2 linked regions of the Nocardioides panacis genome follow. The protein of the gene in region 2 binds, or shares a complex with, the protein of the main gene of each other region. Links are inferred from orthologs where the notes say so. Each region holds a gene or a part of one and is shown on either strand. Other genes may lie near its edges.

Evidence for each region. The genes of interacting proteins can lie anywhere in the genome.
Region 1: the proteins of KRR39_RS01570 (region 2) and uvrB are in contact, whole or in part, in a crystal structure (PDB 7EGT), measured with the Thermus thermophilus proteins. The link is inferred for Nocardioides panacis from one-to-one orthologs. Residues at the interface, in WP_096412145.1 of Thermus thermophilus: His654, Arg656, Phe657, Gln666, Asp668, Glu669, Lys680, Arg681, Leu682, Ser683, Lys685, Tyr686, Ala687; in WP_096411307.1 of Thermus thermophilus: Glu23, Leu25, Arg26, Asp27, Gly28, Glu29, Arg30, Phe31, Arg55, Glu326, Asp327, Phe328, Glu379, Ser382, Gln383, His398, Gly400, Arg401.

The regions. Positions count from the first base shown.
Region 1 is NZ_CP077062.1:1,473,106-1,476,334, forward strand. Bases 171-3,113 are described here. They hold uvrB (excinuclease ABC subunit UvrB), read left to right. Parts: upstream 171-559; coding sequence 560-2,668; downstream 2,669-3,113. Other genes in these bases: KRR39_RS07125 (phospholipase D-like domain-containing protein), read right to left, coding at 171-458; KRR39_RS07135 (MmcQ/YjbR family DNA-binding protein), read left to right, coding at 2,712-3,053; KRR39_RS07140 (DUF1707 SHOCT-like domain-containing protein), read right to left, coding at 3,055-3,113. In the rest of the region: more of KRR39_RS07125, read right to left, coding at 1-170; more of KRR39_RS07140, read right to left, coding at 3,114-3,229. UniProt on the Escherichia coli protein: The UvrABC repair system catalyzes the recognition and processing of DNA lesions. A damage recognition complex composed of 2 UvrA and 2 UvrB subunits scans DNA for abnormalities.
Region 2 is NZ_CP077062.1:297,425-300,678, reverse strand. What follows is about bases 225-3,192. They hold KRR39_RS01570 (ATP-dependent DNA helicase UvrD2), read right to left. Parts: upstream 2,785-3,192; coding sequence 664-2,784; downstream 225-663. Other genes in these bases: nudC (NAD(+) diphosphatase), read right to left, coding at 3,187-3,192; KRR39_RS01565 (mycoredoxin), read left to right, coding at 2,887-3,174; KRR39_RS01575 (hypothetical protein), read right to left, coding at 225-435. Also shown: KRR39_RS01580 (WhiB family transcriptional regulator), read right to left, coding at 1-73; more of KRR39_RS01575, read right to left, coding at 187-224; more of nudC, read right to left, coding at 3,193-3,254. UniProt on the Escherichia coli protein: A helicase with DNA-dependent ATPase activity. Unwinds DNA duplexes with 3'-5' polarity. Translocates on single-stranded DNA with 3'-5' polarity. Initiates unwinding more efficiently from a nicked substrate than double-stranded DNA.

The sequences.
Region 1 (3,229 bases), 1.2 Mb from region 2 along the record:
CGGTGGTCGCGGCCGTAGCGGCGCAGGTCGAAGAACCGCCAGCCGGCGTTGTAGACGGGGTACTCCAGCACCTTCAGGCGCGGGCCGAAGCGCTTGAACAGCGGCGAGACCACGAGGTTCGCGAACCCGTCGTACACCGCGTAGACCTCGACGCCGCGGCCGGCCGCCCGGCTCAGCGCCTTCTTGAACAGCTCGCCGGTGGCGTCGCCCTTCCAGATGTAGGACTCGAACAGGACGCGGTGCCGGGCGCCGTCGATGGCGGCCAGCATGTCGTCGTACAGGTCCTGCCCGAAGGTGTACGTCGTGACGGTGCCGTCCCCGATCGTCACCTCGGCGGGCGGCGTCGTGGGGAACGGCTTCGGCTTGCGTCCGCGACGGCGCCGGGAGTCGACCAGCGTGAGGACGAGCGCCAGCACGACCTGGAGGCCGAGGAGCCCCAGCAGCGTGCGCTTGGCCATCGCGGCCAGGGGGGCACGTGCGTCACCCGACCAGGGCGTTCTGCGTCGGGTGCTCACGCCACGAATCTATCCTGTCGGTGCCGGGTCGTAGGCTGCTGGTCATGAGGCCAGTGACCGACCTGCAGCGCCGGGTCGCCCCGTTCGAGGTGGTGTCCGACTACGTCCCGTCCGGCGACCAGCCGACCGCGATCGCGGACATCGAGCGACGCATCCGTGGTGGCGAGAAGGACGTCGTGCTGCTCGGCGCCACCGGCACCGGCAAGACCGCCAGCATCGCGTGGGCCGTCGAGAAGCTGCAGCGGCCGACGCTGGTGATGCAGCCCAACAAGACCCTGGCCGCCCAGTTCGCCAACGAGCTGCGCCAGCTGCTGCCGAACAACGCGGTCGAGTACTTCGTCTCCTACTACGACTACTACCAGCCCGAGGCCTACGTCCCCCAGACGGACACCTACATCGAGAAGGACTCCTCGATCAACGAGGAGGTGGAGCGGCTGCGGCACTCGGCGACCAACTCGCTGCTGACCCGCCGCGACGTCATCGTGGTGTCCACGGTGTCCTGCATCTACGGTCTGGGCACCCCGCAGGAGTACGTCGACCGGATGCTCCGCCTCAAGGTGGGCGAGGAGCACGACCGCGACTCGATGCTGCGCCGGCTCGTCGAGATCCAGTACACCCGCAACGACATGGCGTTCACCCGCGGCACCTTCCGGGTCCGCGGGGACACCCTCGAGATCTTCCCGGTCTACGAGGAGCTCGCGATCCGCATCGAGTTCTTCGGCGACGAGATCGAGCGCCTGATGACCCTGCACCCGCTCACCGGCGAGGTGGTCACCGAGGACACCGAGCTGCACGTCTTCCCGGCCACCCACTACGTCGCCGGCCCGGAGCGGATGGAGCGCGCGATCACCGGGATCGAGCTCGAGCTCGAGGACCAGCTCGCGACGTTCGAGAAGCAGGGCAAGCTGCTCGAGGCGCAGCGGCTGCGGATGCGGACCACCTACGACGTGGAGATGATGCGCCAGGTCGGCTCCTGCGCCGGCATCGAGAACTACTCGATGCACATCGACGGCCGGCAGCGCGGCTCGGCCCCGAACTGCCTGATCGACTACTTCCCCGAGGACTTCCTGCTGGTCGTGGACGAGTCGCACGTCGCGATCCCGCAGATCGGCGGGATGTACGAGGGCGACATGTCCCGCAAGCGCAACCTCGTCGACCACGGCTTCCGGCTGCCGTCCGCGATGGACAACCGGCCGCTGCGCTGGGAGGAGTTCCTGGAGCGGATCGGGCAGACCATCTACCTCTCGGCGACCCCGGGCGACTACGAGCTCTCCAAGGTCGGGGGGGACGTGGTCGAGCAGATCATCCGGCCGACCGGCCTGATCGACCCCGAGGTCATCGTCAAGCCGACCAAGGGCCAGATCGACGACCTGATCCACGAGATCCGCGAGCGCACCGAGAAGAACGAGCGCGTGCTGGTCACCACGCTGACCAAGAAGATGTCGGAGGACCTCACCGACTACCTCCTCGAGGCCGGCATCCGCACCCGCTACCTGCACAGCGAGGTGGACACGCTGCGGCGCATCGAGCTGCTCCGCGAGCTGCGCCTGGGCCAGTACGACGTCCTGGTCGGCATCAACCTGCTGCGCGAGGGGCTCGACCTCCCGGAGGTCTCGCTGGTCGCGATCCTCGACGCCGACAAGGAGGGCTTCCTCCGCTCGGACAAGTCGCTGATCCAGACGATCGGCCGTGCGGCCCGCAACGTGTCCGGCCAGGTCGTGATGTACGCCGACAAGGTCACCCCCTCGATGGAGCGGGCGATCGACGAGACCAACCGGCGCCGCGAGAAGCAGGTCGCCTACAACACCTTCCACGGGGTGGACCCGCAGCCGCTGCGCAAGAAGATCGCGGACATCACCGAGATGCTGCAGCGCGAGGACGAGGACACCGCCGAGCTGCTCGGGGGCGGTGGCCGCCAGCAGTCCCGCGGCAAGGCGCCGGTCCCGGGCCTGTCCTCCAAGGACGTCGGCCGGCACGCCGCCGAGCTGGCGGGGATGCCGTCCTCCGACCTGGCGGCGCTGGTGCAGGGCCTCACCGACCAGATGCACACCGCGGCCGCGGAGCTGCAGTTCGAGCTGGCCGCCCGGCTGCGCGACGAGATCCAGGAGCTGAAGAAGGAGCTCCGTCAGATGGTCGAGGCCGGAGCCCGCTGAGATGGGGCTGGGATGACGCCGGGGGGAGCTGCAGCGGCACTGCCTGGCGAAGCCCGGTGCGTGGCCGGACAACCCGTGGGACCACGAGTTCCCGGTGATCAAGGTCGGGAAGGCGCCGGCCGCCGGCAAGATCTTCGCGTTCCTGGGCGACGGCTCGGTCGGGGTGAAGGCCGGCACGGACCGCGAGCAGGCCGACGAGTGGCTGGCCCGCTACCCCGACGACGCGGCGGTGATGGCCTACATCGGCCGCTCCGGGTGGAACACCCTGACCGTGGGCGGCGCGATCCCGGACGACGAGATCCTCGCCGCGGTCGACGACTCCTACGCCCTGGTGGTCTCCCGGCTGGCCCGCAAGCACCGTCCGCCGGGGTGGGAGGAGGCGTGAGTCAGCCGCCCAGCGCCTTGCGCCGGCGCCTCTCCAGCCGCCGGCGCTCCGCGAGCACGATCTCCTGCTTGTTCGTCAGCACCCGGACCAGCCGCAGCCCGGTCCACAGCGTGAGGAACGCCGGCCAGGCGAAGCCCGGGTCGAAGCCCGCGCCCCGGCTCCAGCCGTTGGCCAGC
Region 2 (3,254 bases):
GTCGGCACGGCAGCTGGTCGTCGGCGATCTCGGCCGCGGGGACCGCGTACGTGTCGAGGACGCTGATACTCATCTCTTGTCACCTCCTTGTGACTTCGATCTCTGGTGGGAGAAACAGAAAGGCCGCGGATCCCGGGTTTCGGGTTCCGCGGCCTGGAGGCTGCCGAGCTGATGAAGGAGCTTCATCTAGATCGGCGGACTCCAGGCGGAGGTACCCGGGAACGCACCCGTGGTGACGGCGACGCCGGCGACGAGGCGGTAGCCATCGATCACCAGGGCCTGGTCCATGAGGGCGCACACCTGGCCAGACACGACGGACATGGGCGCGGTCGTCATCGGGAAGGCGCGCAGGGATGCCACGCGGACGCGAGAAACGGCCAGGCCACGGTCGACGTGCTGGCTGAAGTTCACAATGGTGTTGATCACTGCGATCACCTCCTCTGGGTGACGGGCGCGGGCCTTGTCAGGGCCGGTGTGCGCGGGGTCGGACTGAACGAGAGAGAACTTACCGGTCCGGCCCTGTAAGCGGCAATCGATTTTTTGGGTATTTCCGCGAATTTCTTCGCGCGCATCTTCCGATGGCCCGGACGGGCCATCACAGCGCCCTCGGACGGTGTTGCCCGGTGGCCGCCCGGTGGCCGCCCGGTGGCCCCCCGGTGGCCCTCAGTCCGCCGCCGGCGCCTCGTCCGGCACCGGTGGCGCGCCGTCGTGGAGGACCTCGTCGCCGGCGACCACGGCCAGCACCTCGTCGCCGTACTTCGTGAGCTTGGACGCGCCGATGCCGTTGATCCGCAGCAGGGCCTGGGGATCCGCCGGCTGGACCTCCGCGATCGCCTCCAGCGTCAGGTCGGTGAACACGACGTACGCCGGCACCCGCTCCTGCGCCGCCCGGGACGCCCGCCAGGCCCGCAGCCGCTCGAACAGCTCCTCGTCGTACGACGCCGGGCAGCCCTCGCAGCGGCCCCTCTTGCGCTCCGCGGTCGTGCCGAGCGGCGTGCCGCACTCGCGGCAGTGCGCGACCGTCCGGCGGATCCGGCTGGAGGGCCCGCGTGCGGGGGCGGCCTCCGAGACGCTCGTGGGGCGCAACCCGGCCAGGAAGCGCGACGGCTTGCGGGAGGACCGGCCGCCGGGGGTGCGGGCCAGCGACCAGGAGACCGTCAGCCGGGCCCGGGCGCGGGTCATGCCGACGTAGAGCAGCCGGCGCTCCTCCTCCACCGCGGCCGGGCCCTCGGCGTAGATGATCGGCATCGTGCCCTCCTGCATGCCGGCCACGAACACCACGTCCCACTCGAGGCCCTTGGCGGCGTGCAGGGTCGCCAGCGTGACGCCCTCGGCGACCGGCGCGTGCTGCTCGGTGGCCCGGCGGTCCAGCTCCGCGACGAAGTCGGCCAGCGTGGCGTCGGCCCGGCCGGCCAGCAGCTCCTCGCCCTGGGAGACGATCGCCTGCAGGGACTCCCAGCGGTCGCGGGCGTTGCCGCGCCCGGTCGGCGGCTTCTCCGACCAGCCCATCCCGGACAGCACGGCCCGGACGTCCTCGACCAGCCCGCCCCCGGACCCCTCGCCGCCGCGGGCGTTGCCGCGCAGCAGCGTGACGGCCTGCTTGACCTCGGCCCGCTCGAAGAACCGGGCCGCGCCGCGCAGGACGTAGGGCACCGAGCGCGCGACGAACGCCTCCTCGAACGCCTCGGACTGGGCGTTGATCCGGAACAGCACCGCGATCTCGCGGGCCGGGGTGCCGGCGTCGATCATCGCCCGGATGTCGGCGGCCACCTGCTCGGCCTCGGCGACCTCGTCGGAGTGCTCGGCGAACACGATCTCGTGGCCGCTCTCCTGCTGCGAGCGCAGCTGCACGCCGGCGCTCGAGGTGCCCGCGAGCAGCCGGTTGGCGGCGTTGACCACCTGCGGCGTGGACCGGTAGTTGCGGACCAGCTCCACCGACGTGGTGCGGGCGTGCTTCTTCGGGAAGTCCAGGAGGAAGGAGGAGTTCGCGCCGGCGAAGGAGTAGATCGTCTGGGCCGGGTCGCCCACCACGCACAGGTCGTCGCGCCCGCCGAGCCAGAGGTCGAGCAGCGCGGACTGGATCGGGCTGACGTCCTGGAACTCGTCGACCACGAACCACTTGTACTGCTGACGGACCTGGGCGGCGACCCGCTCGTCCTCGGCGAGCAGGGCGGCGGCGCACAGCAGGACGTCTTCCATGTCCATCCGGCCCTGCTCGCGCTTGACGTCCTCGTAGGTCGCGAACACCCGGGCCACCGTGGCGGCGTCCTGGCCGCTCACCGTCCGGCCGCGCGCCTCGGCGATCCGGGGGTAGTCGTCGGGCCGGACGTTGCTGACCTTGGCCCACTCCACCTCGCTGGCCAGGTCGCGCAGCGTGGACTGGTCGGTCTGCACCCGGTTGCGGCGGGCGGCGTTGCCAATCAGGCCGAGCTTGGACTCCGTGAGGGCGGGCAGGTCGCCGCCGTACACCCGGGGCCAGAAGAACCGGGCCTGGCGCAGCGCGGCGGAGTGGAAGGTGCGGGCCTGCACCCCGCCCGCACCGAGGGCGCGCAGCCGGGTGCGCATCTCGCCGGCCGCGCGGGTGGTGAAGGTGACCGCGAGCACCTCGTGCGGGTTGTAGACCCCCGAGGCGACGCCGTAGGCGATCCGGTGCGTGATCGCCCGGGTCTTGCCGGTGCCGGCGCCGGCGAGCACCCGGACCGGGCCACGCAGGGCCGAGGCGACCGCCCGTTGCTCGGGGTCGAGCGCGTCGAGGAGCTGGTCGGCGCTCGTGGCCGCGTGCATCAGGGAACAATCTCCTCGGATAGGGCGTTCTGCTGGGGTTCGACGAGGACGTGCCGTCGCACCGGCTCGACGAGATCAGCGTAGACGCGAGGAAGGACAGTCATGACTGCCCCTGCAACCGGTCCTGTGGACCAGTCCCCCACCGGCCCCGCCGTGACGATGTACTCCACCCAGTGGTGCGGGTACTGCCACCGGCTCAGGAGCCAGCTCGACCGCGAGGGCATCGCCTACGAGGTCGTCGACATCGAGCGGGTGCCCGACGCGGCGTTCATCGTGGAGCAGGCCAACGGGGGCAACCAGACCGTGCCGACCCTGGTCTACTCCGACGGCACCGCCCAGACGAACCCGTCCGTCGCGCAGGTCAAGGCGAAGCTCTCCGCCCTGGCGTGAGCCGGCCCGGCCTCACCAGGAGCCGGGCAGCGGACCGCCGTACCACGCCTCGACGAGGGACCGGCTGATCGAGATGCCGC